One region of the Marinobacter sp. B-12 genome, then DNA from elsewhere that is predicted to be linked to it. Evidence: predicted binding sites of a transcription regulator. Region 1 holds the regulator's gene; the other holds the start of a gene.
The links. Region 1 encodes FliA, which starts transcription of late flagellar genes. Its sites were predicted from a motif close to CTAAAGTTTNNNNNNNNNNNGCCGNTAA; they were not measured.
Positions count from the first base shown of each region.

Region 2: AC13D2_RS08830 (flagellar protein MotY) is a predicted target of FliA. The motif match lies at 4,392-4,419, and genes of this name have one in related genera.

Region 1 covers NZ_JBSXOB010000057.1:277,971-285,715, reverse strand. The annotation lists gene motD (flagellar motor protein MotD) at 1-193, opposite strand, end outside; gene AC13D2_RS12900 (flagellar motor protein) at 222-959, opposite strand; gene AC13D2_RS12895 (protein-glutamate methylesterase/protein-glutamine glutaminase) at 959-2,107, opposite strand; gene AC13D2_RS12890 (chemotaxis protein CheA) at 2,140-4,299, opposite strand; gene AC13D2_RS12885 (protein phosphatase CheZ) at 4,317-5,105, opposite strand; gene cheY (chemotaxis response regulator CheY) at 5,126-5,509, opposite strand; gene AC13D2_RS12875 (RNA polymerase sigma factor FliA) at 5,685-6,416, opposite strand; gene AC13D2_RS12870 (MinD/ParA family protein) at 6,447-7,259, opposite strand; gene flhF (flagellar biosynthesis GTPase FlhF) at 7,306-7,745, opposite strand, start outside.
Region 2 covers NZ_JBSXOB010000048.1:57,799-65,543, forward strand. The annotation lists gene AC13D2_RS08810 (hypothetical protein) at 1-42, opposite strand, end outside; gene AC13D2_RS08815 (SDR family oxidoreductase) at 452-2,437, shown strand; gene rnt (ribonuclease T) at 2,496-3,131, opposite strand; gene pyrC (dihydroorotase) at 3,256-4,287, opposite strand; gene AC13D2_RS08830 (flagellar protein MotY) at 4,454-5,377, shown strand; gene AC13D2_RS08835 (histone deacetylase family protein) at 5,395-6,321, opposite strand; gene AC13D2_RS08840 (bifunctional acetate--CoA ligase family protein/GNAT family N-acetyltransferase) at 6,494-7,745, shown strand, end outside.

The DNA of each region.
Region 1 (7,745 bases):
GGAAGGAGCGCTGGGGGGCATTGAAGACGCCTGTCAGAGTTTCAGACAATACCTTGTACTTGCCCTCGTTCACCGACGACACGGAATACATCACGACGAAGAACGCGAACAACAGGGTGATAAAGTCGGCGTAGGAGATCAGCCAGCGTTCCTTGTTGTGAAGGTCGTCGTCCTGCTGCCTGCGTCGTCTCATCAGCTTACCCCTGGCTCCGGTGCCGACACTACAGGAAGCCCCGTAGGCGCAGTTCAATGGATTTGGGGTTCTCGCCATCGGCAATGGCGATGATGCCGTCGATCATCATGTCTTCATAACGGGTGCGTTCCCGCAAAATGCCGCGCAACTTATTGGCAACCGGGAAGAACAGCAGGTTGGCAAGAGCCACTCCGTAGATGGTAGCCACGAATGCAGTGGCGATACCGCTGCCGAGTGACTGGGGGTCTTCGAGGTTGGTCATCACCTGAATCAGCCCCATCACCGCGCCAATGATGCCAATGGTGGGCGAATAACCACCCATGGCCTCGAACACCCGGGCGGATTCCAGATCCCGCTGTTCGCGGGATTCCAGGTCTACCTCCATGATGCTGCGGATGGTTTCTGTCTCAGCGCCGTCCACCAGCAATTGCAGCCCCTTACGTGCAAAGCGTTCAGATTCTTTCTCAGCCAACCCTTCCAGCCCCAGCAAACCCTGCTTACGGGCCTTGACGCTCCAGTCAATGACCTTGCCGATTCCATCTTCCAGGCTGATGTAGGGTGGAAAGAACACCCAGCGCACCTGGGAAAAGGCCCGCTTTAACAGCGGCCACGAGGTCTGGAGGATGGTGGCTGCGAGCGTACCACCAATGACGATCAGCGCAGCCGGGCCATTGAACAGCGAGCTGATGGCGCCGCCTTCCAACAGGTTTCCACCGAGAATCGCCACAAAGGCCAGAATGACGCCGAGCAGGCTGAGAATATCCATCAGCTCACCCCATCTGCCAGGCGGGGGCCAATGTCATCAAGTGCCAGAATTTCGTCGGACAACCCCGCCTTGGCCACGGCCATGGGCATGCCGTAGATCACCGACGTTTTTTCGTCCTGGGACCAGATATCGGAGCCCGACTGTTTCATCAGTCGACAGCCTTCCTTGCCATCCGAACCCATGCCCGTGAGGATTAACCCCAGGGTCTTGCCGGGAAAACTCCTGGCCAGCGAGCCGAACGTCACATCCACACAGGGCTTGTAGTTAAGCCGGTCATCTCCTGGAAGAATCCTGACTCTGCCCTGCCCTCCCCGATTTTCAATCATCATCTGTTTGCCGCCTGGGGCAAGCAGCGCGACGCCCGGCTTCAGCATTTCGCCGTCTTCGGCCTGGCGCACCTCAATCCGACATAACTTGTTCAGCCGTTCGGCAAACGCCGGGGTAAAACTGGCTGGCATATGCTGAACGAGAACCACAGGCGCGGGGAACCCGGCCGGTAACGCCATCAGTACACGTTGCAAGGCCACCGGGCCGCCGGTCGACGTGCCGATGGCGACCACACTGTAGTGCTTCGCCGGCCCACGACGAATCGAACGACGGGCCGGTGTTTCAGGCTCAGGGGCGCTGCTGCGAGAAGGCCTGTCCGGTGCCGCCGGCCTTTCGGGTGCGCTGCGCCTTGCAGGTGCGGGGCCACGGTAAGAAGGCGTCGGGGGCGCAGCAGGAGGCGGCGCCGACAGTTTCGCACCAGGACGACTGCCAGCGACATCCAGTACACGCTCAATGAGTATTTTCTGAAGTTGGCTGGAATCCCGGGCGATTTCCTCAAAATTCTTGGGCAGGAAATCAACGGCACCCGCCTCAAGGGCATCCAGGGTCACCCGGGCACCCTCGTAAGTCAGGGATGAGAACATCAACACCGGCGCCGGGTGTCGCTTCATGATCTCACGGACGGCGCTGATACCGTCCATAACGGGCATTTCATAGTCCATGGTAATGACGTCTGGCCTCAGCTTTTCAGCCAGCTCGACACCTTCACGCCCGTTGGTGGCGACTCCCACCACCTTGATCTGACCGGAAGCGGTCAGGATTTCCGTCAGTCGCTTGCGGAAAAAACCTGAATCATCAACGACCAGGACAGAAACCGTCATCCATTTCTCCTAAACCTGGGCCTGCCGCAATGTTATTTGCCGTAGTTCTGCAGCAGGCTTGGAACATCAATTATGAGTGCAATACGGCCGTCGCCAGTGATGGTTGCACCCGCCATACCCGGCGTTCCCTGCAGGGCCCGGCCCAGGGGCTTGATCACCACCTCTTCCTGCCCGATCAGTTGATCCACCACAAAGCCGACGCGCCGTGTTCCCATCGCCACAATAACCACATGAGCGTTCTCTGGTTCCGGCTGCCCAGCGGCGCCTTTGACCAGCCATCGCTTGATGTGGAATAGCGGGAAGACTTTGTCTCGAACCACAATGCATTCGCGGCCATCCACTATGTTCTTCTTGCTGAGGTCCAGATGGAAAATCTCGACCACGTTCACCAGTGGCAGCGCGAAGGACTGGTCGCCAAGCATGATCATCAAGGTAGGCATGATGGCCAGAGTCAGCGGCACCTTGATGACGATGCGAGATCCTTTGCCCAGCTCCGACTCCACACTCAGTTGCCCATTGAGCTGACTGATCTTGGTTTTCACCACGTCCATGCCGACACCACGACCGGAGACATCGGATATCTGGTCCTTGGTGGAGAATCCGGCGGAGAAAATCAGGTTGTAGCACTCGCTGTTGGTCAGTCGATCGGCAGCATCCTGTTCGTAAATGCCCTTTTCCACCGCTTTTCGGCGCAGCACATCCGGATCCATGCCGGCACCGTCGTCTTCGATGGACAATAGAATGTGGTCCCCGTCCTGCTCGGCAGACAGAGTTACACGGCCCTGGCGAGGCTTGCCCGCCTTTTCACGAACATCAGGCGCCTCTATACCGTGATCAACCGAGTTGCGCACAAGATGGACCAGAGGATCGGACAGCGCCTCCACCAGGTTTTTGTCCAGGTCGGTCTCTTCTCCGTGCATCTCAAGGTTGATTTCTTTCTTCAGGCTGCGGGCCAGGTCGCGAACCACCCGAGGGAAGCGGCCAAACACTTTCTTGATGGGCTGCATCCGCGTTGCCATCACCGCGGACTGGAGATCGGTGGTCACCACGTCCAGGTTGGAGACGGCCTTGTGCATATGCTCGTCTTCACTCTGGGCGCCCAGACGCTGCAACCGGTTACGCACCAGCACCAGTTCACCCACCATGTTCATGATGTCGTCCAGGCGCTTGGTGTCCACCCGTACCGAGGTTTCGGCCACAGGCGCGTTGGCGTCCCGCGCAGGCATCGCAGGTGCTGCACTTGCCTTGCCGTTTTCCGGAGGCACTTTTTCAGGTTTACCCGCCGGCTGGGCGGGCTTGTCAGCCTTGACACTGGCGGGCGTGGCCGCTGGCTGCTTCGCATCAGGCGCCGGGGCTGATCTGGCAGTTTCCGCCGTAGGGCTACCCCCCTTGCCGTGCAGGTCATCCAGCAACTTTTCGAACTCGTCATCCGAAATCAGGTCGTCGCCACCCTTGCTGTCACTTATCTCATCGCTGGAACCTTTGCCAACGGAAGCATTCTGGGCGTCAGGGGCTGCCTTGCTGGATTCAGGCGGACCTGAAAACTGACCCTTGCCATGCAATTGGTCCAGCAGAGCCTCGAATTCATCATCGGAGATGTCGTCTCCGCTGCCTCCGTCACCGCCGGAAGATTCATTGCTGTCGCCACTGGAAACCGGGGCGCTGTCTTTGTCCTCTTCCAGGGCATCCAGCAATCGCTCAAATTCGTCGTCGGTAATATCACCGCCATCGTCTCCATAACTGGCGTCGCCCACCTCGTTCTGTTCATCAGCAGCAGTGGCGTTAACTTCAGAGACGCTCCCTGCCGGTTGCGCCAACGCGTCCAGAGCGGCGATCAGTTCCTGGGGAGCAGGAGTCAGTTCTTCGTGATGGCGTACCTGTTCAAACATGGCATTGACGTGATCCAGGGCTTCCAGCACCACGTCCATCAATTCGGAATCCACCTTGCGCTTGTGGTTGCGCAGGATATCAAAGACATTTTCCGCGGAGTGGCAGCAATTCACCAGGGCATCGAGTTGCAGAAACCCAGCGCCGCCCTTTACGGTGTGGAAACCACGAAAGATGGCGTTGAGCAGATCGCTGTCGTCCGGGTTTTGTTCCAGGTCGACCAGTTGCTCCGACAGCTTTTCGAGTATCTCGCCTGCCTCAACAAGGAAGTCCTGCAGGATCTCTTCATCGGCATCAAGCGCCATGCGTTACCCTCTCTTACTCAGAAACCGAGACTGGACAGAAGATCATCAACATCGTCCTGTCCCGATACTACGTCTTCGCGTTCTTCGGCCTTGATCTGTGGACCAACACCCTGTTCCGCCGATATCTTTTCCCGTTCTTCCAGCTCGTGCACGGTGCCGGTCATCTGGTCCACATGGCTCGCCATCACTACCAGGCTCAACAGATGCTCTTCCACCTCTTTAACCAGAGTGGTGACCTTTTGGATCACCTGCCCAGTGAGGTCCTGGAAATCCTGGGCCAGGAGAATTTCCGACAGATTGTCGTACATCGCCCCGGCATCGGTATTCAGCGTCACGAAAAACGTGTCGATACGGGCATAGAGCTCACGAAATTCAGCCGGCGCCATCTCACGGCGGCGCAATTTCTGCCACTGGTCCCTCAGCTCCGCGGCCTCGTCGCGGAGGGCACTGGCCTTGGGCATAGCCTCCTCAACCAGGTCCATGGTCCGGTTGGCCGCCTTACCGGTCATCTGAACCACGTACTCCAGACGATCCGACGCATCGGTCATCTTCGAAAGGGCTTCGGACTGTTCAGCATTACGGGGGTCAATCTGGAAGTTGCGGATCGCCTCATGGAGGCTGCGAGTCAATCGCCCTACTTCCCGATACAGGCTCTGGTCCCTCACCTCGCTCAGCTCATTGATCAGGGTCATCGCGCGGCCGTATTCCCCAGCGTTGACCTGTTCGACCAACTCGGCCGCCTGGCTGCGGAGCTTCTCCGTAACCTCAGGGTCAAGCCCCTGTGGGTCTTTATTGCTATTGCTCATGGGAGCCGTCCGACTTCTGATTACTGGATGCGTTCGAAGATCTTCTCAATCTTCTCCTTGAGTACGGCTGCCGTGAAGGGCTTAACCACATAGCCGTTCACGCCGGCCTGCGCAGCGGCGACGATCTGGTCCCGCTTCGCCTCGGCGGTCACCATAAGCACAGGCAGGGTCTTCAGGTTATCGTCGGCACGGACTTCCTTCAGCAGATCGAGCCCGGACATCCCTGGCATATTCCAATCGGTTACCAGAAAATCGTACTTTCCGCTCTTGAGCATCGGCAGTGCGGTATTGCCATCGTCCGCTTCGTCAGTATTGGTAAAACCAAGATCACGAAGCAGGTTCTTAATGATCCGTCGCATTGTGGAGAAGTCATCCACAATCAGGATTTTCATATTCTTGTCCAATGGGACCTCCAGTTAAAAACGCCCGGAATTCGTTTTGGCTCCCGGCTCACAGTCTAGCAGGCCAGGTAGTTTAACCGCTTATTGTGTGGCCTTTGGGCCGGTTGTAAAGCGCCGGTTACCAAAAGGCTACAGTAAAGAATGCCTGGTAACGCCGTTCAACGGGGCGACGGCCTGTTCAGTGCCGCCAACCAGAGAGACGTCCCCGCAGACGGAGCGCGGCCTGGCTATGAATCTGGCTGACCCGACTTTCACTAACACCCAGCACGGCACCGATTTCCTTCAGATTCAGCTCTTCCTGGTAATAAAGGCTGAGCACCAGCTTTTCTCGCTCGGGCAGATCACTAATCGCAGTGGCCAGGTTCTTGCGGAAGTTGTCAGACGCCAGGCCGTCCAGTGGGTTATCGCTGCCCTCTGTTTCTTCTATCGGCAGCTCGCCGGATTCATTGAGCTCATCCAGACTAAAAAGTCGACCACTGTTGGCATCGCTCAGAGAGGAATAGTATTCGTCGAGGTCCAGCCCGAGCTCTTCGGCTACTTCCGAGTCTTGGGCCTCCCGGCCCAGGCGATCCTCGACAGCCTTGATGGCTTTGGCAATGCGGCGGGAATTCCTGTGGACGGATCGGGGGACCCAGTCACCCTTGCGAATTTCATCCACCATGGCTCCGCGGATCCGGATGCCGGCGTAAGTCTCAAATGTAGCCCCCTTGTCGGAACTGTATCGCTGTGCAGCTTCCAACAAGCCGATCATGCCTGCCTGCATAAGATCATCCAGTTGGACAGATGCCGGCAGCCGCGCCATGAGGTGAAGCGCTATTTTTTTGACCAGCGGGGCCTGCTCCTCAACGAGCTGGGAAGGTCCGCGTGTACCCGTCCGGTTGTAGATTCCAAGTTCTTTCGCCAATGTCATGTATCCGGCTATTCAGTGACAGGATCAAAATCAGACTTCGACGAGCCGCTCCACAAAGAACTCCAGATGCCCCCGGGGCGACGATGGCAGCGGCCAGCTATCCACTTTCTCCGCAAGGCTCTTGATCGCCAACGATGCTTTTGCCCGTGGGTAGGCGTCCAACACGGCACGCTGCCGCTGTACTGCCTTTTTTACGGCCTCATCATACGGGACGATACCCACATATTGTAGCGCCACATCAAGAAAGCGCTCGGTAACCCGGGTCAGTTTTTCAAACAGGTGGCGACCTTCCTGCTCATTCCTGACCTGGTTGGCCAGTATACGAAAGCGGTTGGTGCCGTAATCCCGGTTCATGAGCTTTATAAGAGCGTAGGCGTCGGTAATAGACGTAGGTTCATCACAGACGACCAGCAATAGTTCCTGTGAGGCTCGGAGGAAACTTACCACCGATTCGGAAATACCCGCAGCGGTATCAACAATCAGCACATCGATCTGGTCACCCAGTTCACTGAAAGCGTTGATCAGGCCAGCATGCTCCAGCGTGGAAAGCTGAGTCATACGCTGAGTCCCCGAGGAGGCAGGCACGATTTTAATGCCACCGGGTCCATTGACCAGCACATCCCGCAAGTCACAATCCCCGGCTATCACATCCTGTATGTTGCGGTTGGCGGTAATACCCAGAAGCACGTCGATGTTGGCAAGACCAAGATCAGCGTCTAGCAGTACCACCCGACGCCCCATTTGCGCGAGGGCGATGCCAAGGTTTACTGATACGTTGCTCTTGCCAACGCCCCCTTTCCCGCCGGAAACGGCAATAACCTGTACCGGATGTGGTTTGCTCATACTGACTCTGATCTCTTGCCGCGTTTAACCGCAGGCTGTGTTGTTATTAAACAGCGACTGCCTGTTGCTGCTGGAGTTTCTTCAGCCTCTCCACGGCTAAACGCACCAGCGGGATGGACTCAGCGTGGTGCAGGTCTTCCGGGATTTTCTGCCCGTCGGTGTAATACGCCACCGGCAATCCCGTTTCCATGACGAATCCCAGCGATTCACCCAGGGTCAATGCTTCATCGATTTTGGTCATCACACAACCCGTAAGATTTGCCATCTTATAGCAATGCCAGACGGATTTCATGATGCGCGGCTGACTGGTTGCCGAAACCACCAGGTGGGTTCGAATCCGATGATGACTGCGAGCCAACTCCATGAGTTGTTCCTCGTAGCCCTTGTCGGTGCTGGTCAGCCCAGCAGTGTCAATCAGCACCAAATGCCGGTCCGACAGCTCGTCCAGTATGTCATCCAGGGAATGGGTTTCGTCCACAACCCGAA
Region 2 (7,745 bases), on a different contig from region 1:
AATGGCAATGTAGCGTTCAGCGTTGGGATCGTCTTTGTGCATGTTCCAGGTTCCGAAATGCGGGAAATGTAGAGAGTATAGAGACAGAAACTGCCGTTGAAGGTTCCGATTATGTCACTGCAACCGTCAGGTTTCATTTCCTTCCGGTAATGCAAGTTTGCCAGACGGGACACTAGGATTTGCGGGCAGCCGGCCCACCTTGTGCTAGTCTCAATTTCAGCATGTCGGTTAACCGAACAGGTTCCGGCGTGTATTGCATGCATGAGCTAGAGTAAATGCTCTAATTAAATCAGGGGCTTACAGAGTAAATGCTCTAAAAAAGTTCGATACATGAGTGTTGCATTTAAGTACAATGCCGGCGTGCATCGGCGGTATAAGACTTTGGTCTAATATTGTCGATGGTAACAAAGGAAAAAGACAACAACTGAGCAACAAGCAGGGTGGACTATCAATGAATTACTTTCTGACGGGTGGCACCGGATTTATCGGCCGTTTTCTCGTTGAAAAACTGCTGGCTCGCGGTGGCACAGTACATGTACTGGTGCGCGAGCAATCACAGGAAAAGCTGGACAAGTTGAGGGAGCGCTGGGGCGCGGATGAGTCCAGGGTGAAAGCAGTGATCGGCGACCTTACCAGCCCGAACCTGGGCATCGATGCCAAGACGATGAAATCGCTCAAGGGTAACATTGACCATTTCTTCCACCTTGCCGCTGTTTACGACATGGGGGCGGACGAAAAGTCCCAGCAGGCGACCAACATCGAGGGCACCCACAGTGCCGTCAATGCGGCAGCAGCCATGGAAGCCGGGTGCTTCCACCACGTGTCCTCCATTGCGGCGGCCGGCCTGTTCAAGGGCACCTTCCGCGAGGACATGTTCGAGGAGGCGGAAAAGCTCGACCATCCCTACCTGCTGACCAAGCACGAATCCGAAAAGGTGGTTCGCGAGAGCTGCAAGGTTCCGTTCCGGATCTACCGTCCGGGTATGGTGGTTGGCCATTCCAAGACGGGTGAAATGGACAAGGTCGACGGGCCTTATTACTTCTTCAAGATGATCCAGAAAATTCGCCACGCACTGCCACAGTGGGTGCCGACGATCGGCATCGAGGGCGGGCGACTGAACATTGTGCCGGTGGATTTCGTGGTGAATGCGATGGATCACATCGCGCACCTGAAAGGCGAGGACGGGAACTGCTTCCACCTGGTGGATTCCGACCCCTACAAAGTGGGTGAGATTCTCAATATTTTCTCCGAAGCCGGTCATGCTCCCCGTATGGCGATGCGTATCGACTCGCGCATGTTCGGGTTTGTGCCGCCGTTCATCCGCCAGAGCCTGAAGAATCTGCCGCCCGTTAAGCGTCTGACCACCGCATTGCTGGACGATATGGGCATTCCGCCTTCGGTGTTGTCGTTCATCAACTATCCCACACGGTTTGACGCCCGAGAGACAGAGCGAGTCCTTAAGGATACCGGTATCGTCGTGCCGCGCCTGGAAAGCTATGCAGCTGTTCTGTGGGACTTCTGGGAGCGTAACCTGGACCCTGACCTGTTCAAGGACCGCACCCTGCGAGGCACGGTGGAAGGAAAGGTCTGTGTGATCACCGGCGGTACTTCTGGTATTGGCCTGGCGACGGCGCAGAAACTGGCGGATGCTGGTGCCATTCTGGTGATTGGCGCTCGCAAGAAAGAACGCCTGATGGAAGTGGCTGCGGAACTGGAAGCTCGTGGAGGCAACGTTCATGCCTACCAGTGCGACTTTGCCGACATGGATGACTGCGATCGGTTCGTAAAAACGGTGCTGGACAATCACGGCCATGTGGACGTGTTGGTCAATAACGCTGGCCGTTCCATTCGTCGCTCATTGGCGCTGTCGTTCGACCGTTTCCACGATTTTGAGCGTACCATGCAGCTGAACTACTTCGGCTCTGTTCGCCTGATCATGGGTTTTGCACCGGCTATGTTGGAGCGTCGTCGCGGCCACGTGGTCAATATTTCGTCCATCGGTGTGTTGACCAACGCGCCCCGTTTCTCGGCGTACGTCGCGTCCAAGTCAGCGCTGGATACCTTTAGCCGTTGTGCGGCGGCGGAATGGTCGGATCGCAACGTGACCTTCACTACCATCAATATGCCGCTGGTGAAAACGCCGATGATCGCGCCCACCAAAATCTACGACTCGGTGCCCACACTGACTCCGGACGAAGCGGCGGAAATGGTGGCAGACGCCATCGTGTACCGTCCCAAGCGCATCGCCACGCGTCTGGGCATTTTTGCCCAGGTCATGCAGGCGCTGGCGCCGAAGATGGGCGAGATCGTGATGAACACCGGTTACCGCATGTTCCCGGACTCTCCGGCCGCTGCCGGCAGCCGTTCCGGTGCAAAGCCGAAGGTGTCCTCCGAGCAGGTGGCCTTTGCGGCGATCATGCGGGGTATTTACTGGTAGTATTGCCCCCTGAAGACCAGAAAACCCCGCTTCGTGCGGGGTTTTTTGTGGCTGTCTATCAAGGCGCCTCTTCTGTGTCGTCGGGTACCGGCGGCGGTGGAAAGCCACCGATTTCGCGCCAGCGATTGACGATGCCACAGAACAGGTCGGCCGTTTTCTCAGCGTCATAGGCGGCCGAGTGCGCGTCCTTGTTGCTGAACGGAATGCCCGCCAGCTTGCAGGCCTGGGCCAATACGGTATGGCCATAGGCCAGGCCGGCTAGCGTTGCCGTGTCGAATGTGGAGAACGGATGAAACGGGTTGCGGCGGATGTCTGAACGCAGGGCGGCGGCGAACACAAAGTTGTGATCGAAGGTGGCGTTGTGGCCAACGAGCACGGCCCGTTTGCAATCGTGGGCTTTGACCGCCTTGCGGATGGGCCCGAAAATCTCGCTCATACCTTCCCGCTCCGGAACCGCTTCCCGCTCCGGGTTCCACGGGTCGATACCGGTGAAGTCCAGCGCAGATTGCTCCAGGTTGGCGCCCTCGAACGGGTCGATCTGCTGCACGTGGGTTTCAGCCCGCTTCAACCAGCCGTCGTCGTCCATTGTCAGTATGACCGCAGCAATTTCCAGCAGGGCATCCTTCTCAGGATTGAAACCACCGGTTTCCACATCCACCACAACCGGCAGGAAACCACGGAAGCGGCGGGACATGGGATGCGGTTCTTTATGTTCTTCAGTCACTTAAACTCCTGGAGTCTCTGGCCAGGGTTGCAGGCCTGGTAAAGGAATGGTTGGTAAGGAACGATTAACCGGGAACGGTTGGTCTGGATGATGTTCAGACAAGACGCCATTTCAGGCTTTCGCCTGCCTTCAAAGGCACGATGGTACCCTTAGCCAGAGGCAGCTCGTCCGGCATGTCCCAGGATTCTTTCACCAGCGTGATGGTATCGCTGTTTCTGGGCAGGCCATAGAAGTCAGCGCCATTGAAGCTGGCAAAGGCTTCCAGTTTGTCCAGGACGCCCAGGTCTTCGAAAATCTCCGCATACAGGGGCATGGCACTGAACGCCGAGTAGCAGCCGGCGCAGCCACAGGCAGTTTCCTTTTTGTCTTTCGAGTGCGGCGCAGAATCCGTTCCCAGGAAGAAACGACGGTCCCCGCTGACCACTGCATCCCGCAACGCCTGTTGGTGCCGATTGCGTTTGAGGATCGGCAGGCAGTACAGATGAGGACGAATGCCGCCGACCAGCATGTGGTTGCGGTTGTACATCAGGTGTTGCGGCGTGATGGTGGCACCCAGGTTGTCACCGTCATGGTCACGCACGAATTCGGCCGAATCGGCGGTGGTGATGTGCTCCAGAACCACCCGCAAATCCGGAAACGCCTCCATGGTCGGCGCCAGTACGCGCTTGAGGAAGATCTTTTCCCGGTCGAAGATGTCGATGTCTACGTCGGTGACTTCGCCGTGGACCAGCAACAGCATTCCGCAGTCACTCATGGCCTCCAGCACCGGATAGATGTTGCGAATGTCGGTCACGCCGGACGCAGAGTTGGTGGTGGCGCCGGCCGGATACAGTTTGGCGGCAACCACGCCTGCAGCCTTGGCATCCCTGATTTGCGCGGGCGTAGTGGTTTCTGTGAGGTACAGCGTCATCAGCGGATCAAACCCGGTGTCACCAGCTGCAGCCAGTATCCGGCTACGGTAGGCCATGGCCTGTTCGGCCTCAGTCACCGGCGGCGCCAGGTTCGGCATGATGATGGCGCGGCCAAAGCAGCGGGCGGTGGCAGGTACTACGTCCTTGAGAATGTCGCCATCCCGCACGTGAAGGTGCCAGTCGTCAGGACGGGTGATGATCAGTTGTTCGGTCATTTACGGTTCCGGGATGTGCTGGGGCCCGTCAAACATGAACCCCTGAAAGAAAAATTCTGGCGAAATTATATCAGAAGCCGACAGTGATTGTTTTGGCGGGTGTCCTAAAGAAAGACTGGCTTTGGCCGTTACAAGGGTTGTGATTCTTTTCTGACGGATGGATGGTATGGCACGAATTTCCGCCTTCCTGCGTGGTGCAGTGTTTTCCGGTGTGTGTTGCACACTGATATCAGGTCCTGCTTTGACGCAAGCCGCCACCTTTGGTGCTGGTATTGAGAACAGCCAGTGGTACCTGTCGGAGTCCGTGTTCGAGTGTGCTCTGGTGCATCAGGTTCCGGGCTACGGCCGCGCCGTATTCCGCCACAAGGCGGGCGAGTCGCTGTCCTTCTTTTTGGAGTCGGAAACGCCGCTCATGCGTCCAGGACAGGCTCAGTTGGTGATGGAAGCGCCGTCCTGGCGCCCGGGGACTGCCCCCCGTCCCCTTGGTCGGGTTAACGTAGACGACAGTCCTCGGCCGTTGATGCTTGAGTCACGCCTGGCCATGGTGCTTGTCCAGAGCCTGCTGGAGGGGATGGACCCAACGGTTACGCGTGAGTCCTGGTACGACGGCAGCCCGGTACGGGTGAAAGTATCCAACATTAACTTTGCGGGTCAGTTCTCTGGTTATCGAAGCTGCACGGCCGGCCTGTTGCCGGTCAACTACGATCAGATCAAGCGGTCCCGCATTTCCTTTGCGTCAGGCAGCACCAGTCTGTCCGAAGCTGACCGTCGGTTTCTCGACAATATTGTGATGTATATACAGGCGGATTCCACGGTGGAACGGGTGTTCGTGGATGGGCACACCGACAGCAGTGGTAGCCGTATCGACAATCGCGCGCTGTCCGAAGAGCGGGCCAATGCCGTGGCGGATTACCTGATCGGGCAGGGCATCGAGGCTGATCTGGTGACCACCAGGGCCCATGCGGACCAATACCCGGTATCTCGCCGCCCGGCAGACAACCGGCGCACCACAATTCGCCTCCAGCGGGAAGGCGAACGGCCTGAGCTTCAACAAGCCAATGGCTACGAGGCCGCGACGCCAAATACCTGACATTGCACTCGGCAATCTCAGTGGATGGCGTCGAGCACCTCGAGGTGAGCGTTGACACTCTCGGCCAGTGCCCTCAAATGATAGCCACCCTCCAGGGTCGAGATGACACGGTCGTTGGCGTGGTCGCTGGCCACGCTGGTGATCATTTCCGTCAACCAGCGGTAATCCTCTACTTCCAGGTTCAACTCCGCCATCGGGTCCAGCCGGTGCCCGTCAAAGCCGGCGGAGACTAGCACCAGTTGCGGGCGGAAGTCCTGTAGCCGTTTCAGCCACGCCGCTTCCACGATCTTTCGGTACTCGGCCGCCGGTGTGCCCGCCTGAATGGGCGTATTGATGATGTTTTCCGCCTGGCGATGCACGTGGGAATGTGGATAGAACGGATGCTGGAAACTGGAACACATCAGGATGCGTTCATCACCGCCCACAATGTCGACCGTGCCGTTGCCCTGGTGAACGTCGAAATCAATAATCGCTACCCGCTCCAACTGGTGAAAGTTCAGGGCCCGCATGGCGGCCAGCGCGATGTTGTTGTAGAAGCAGAAACCCATGGATTTACTGCGTTCGGCATGGTGCCCGGGTGGCCTGGCGCAGACAAACGCGTTGGTAAGCTGGCTACTGAGCACCATATCGACCGCTTCAATGCTGGCGCCAGCGGCAAGGCGGGCGGCTCTCAGGGTGTCCGGCATCATGGCTGTGTCGGGGTCGGTATACACGCGTCCCCGGGTGGGCTGCATCAGATCAAGTTGGTTCAGGTAGCGTTCGGGGTGCACGGTCTGCAACTGGTCCCGAGTGGCTTCGTCGGGCCGCACCCAGTCGAGGTGTTGTCCCAGGCCGGTGTCGGCCAGATAACTGGTGATGGCTGCCAGTCGCTCCGGGCACTCAGGGTGCTCCGCCCCCATATTGTGTTTCATGCAGTCGTCGTGAGAGAAGAATCCCGTTGTCATACTGGTCCCGAACGCGTTGGCTGTGCTTGTATTTTGTCCAATATTATCAGGGATAGGGCCGGCTTTCTGCGTTTCTTTGGTCTTATGGCGGTGATAGCCGTTTTACATCGCCAGGCAAGCGCCTAAGATAAGATGTACACACGGCCTGTCGACCCGAATCAAGGAGTGAAACTTGAGCACCCGTTATCTGGAAAGCCTCTTCAACCCGTCGTCTATTGTGGTGATCGGCGCCTCGGAACGGGCAGATAACCTGGGTGGCATGGTTCTGCGGAACCTGCTTGGGGGTGGTTATCCCGGCCAGTTGATGGTGGTGAACCAGAACGATTACGACAACGTTCATGGTGTACCCTGCGTCAAGAAGGTGTCCCGCATGGGGTTCAGCCCCGATCTGGCGATTATCTGTACGCCTCCGGATACCGTACCCAAGATGATCAAGCGACTGGGCGAGGCGGGTGTACGCACGGCTATTGTGATGACCGGCGGCATGTCCCGGAGCCACAGCAAAACCGGCCAGCCCCTGATGTATTCGGTTCGCGATGCCGCCCGGGAAACCGGCATTCGGGTGCTTGGTCCCAATACCATTGGTTTGATGGTGCCCGCTCGTAGCTTGAACGCCACCTATGCGCATATGGGGGCTATTCCCGGAAAGGTGGCGTTTGTGGGCCAATCCGGCACCATCGCCAGTTCAGTCATTGATTGGGCGTTCGCCCGGGGTGTGGGGTTTTCCTACTTTCTGACGCTGGGCGATGGGATGGATATTGATCATGACGATCTGATCGACTATCTGGCCCAGGACAGCCAGACCCGCGCAATATTGCTGCACATCGAGAATATTCCCAATCCCCGCCGCTTTATGTCCGCCGTACGCGTGGCCTCTCGCACCAAACCAGTCATTGCGGTGAAAAGCGGCCGTGTACCGGAGTCCGAGTGGTTCCCTCACGAGCTGCCTGCAGGGCTGACACAGAGTGATCCTATATACGATGCCATGCTCCAGCGTGCCGGTGTGTTGCGTGTGGATGGATTGGGGCAGATGTTCGATGCGCTGGAAACTCTGACGCGAATGAGACCCCTGAGGCGGGAAACCCTGGCTATTATGGCCAACGGCGTTGGCCCTGGCGTACTGGCGGTAGACCGGTTGGCGTATCTGGGGGGTGAACTGGCAAAGCTGTCGGGCAAGTCGATTGATTCACTGGCGGAACTCCTGCCACCGTACTGGACCCGAAAGAACCCTATTGACCTCGGTTATGCCGCCTCGCCGGAGCTCTACGCTCAGGCCATCAAAATTCTTGCCAAAGACCCGGAAGTGGCCAACGTTCTGGTGATGTATGCTCCCAGTTTGACTGAGGACAGCCTGCGGATTGCCGATGCCGTGGTACAGGCGGCCAAGGGTACGCGTCTTAATGTGTTCACCTGCTGGCTGGGGC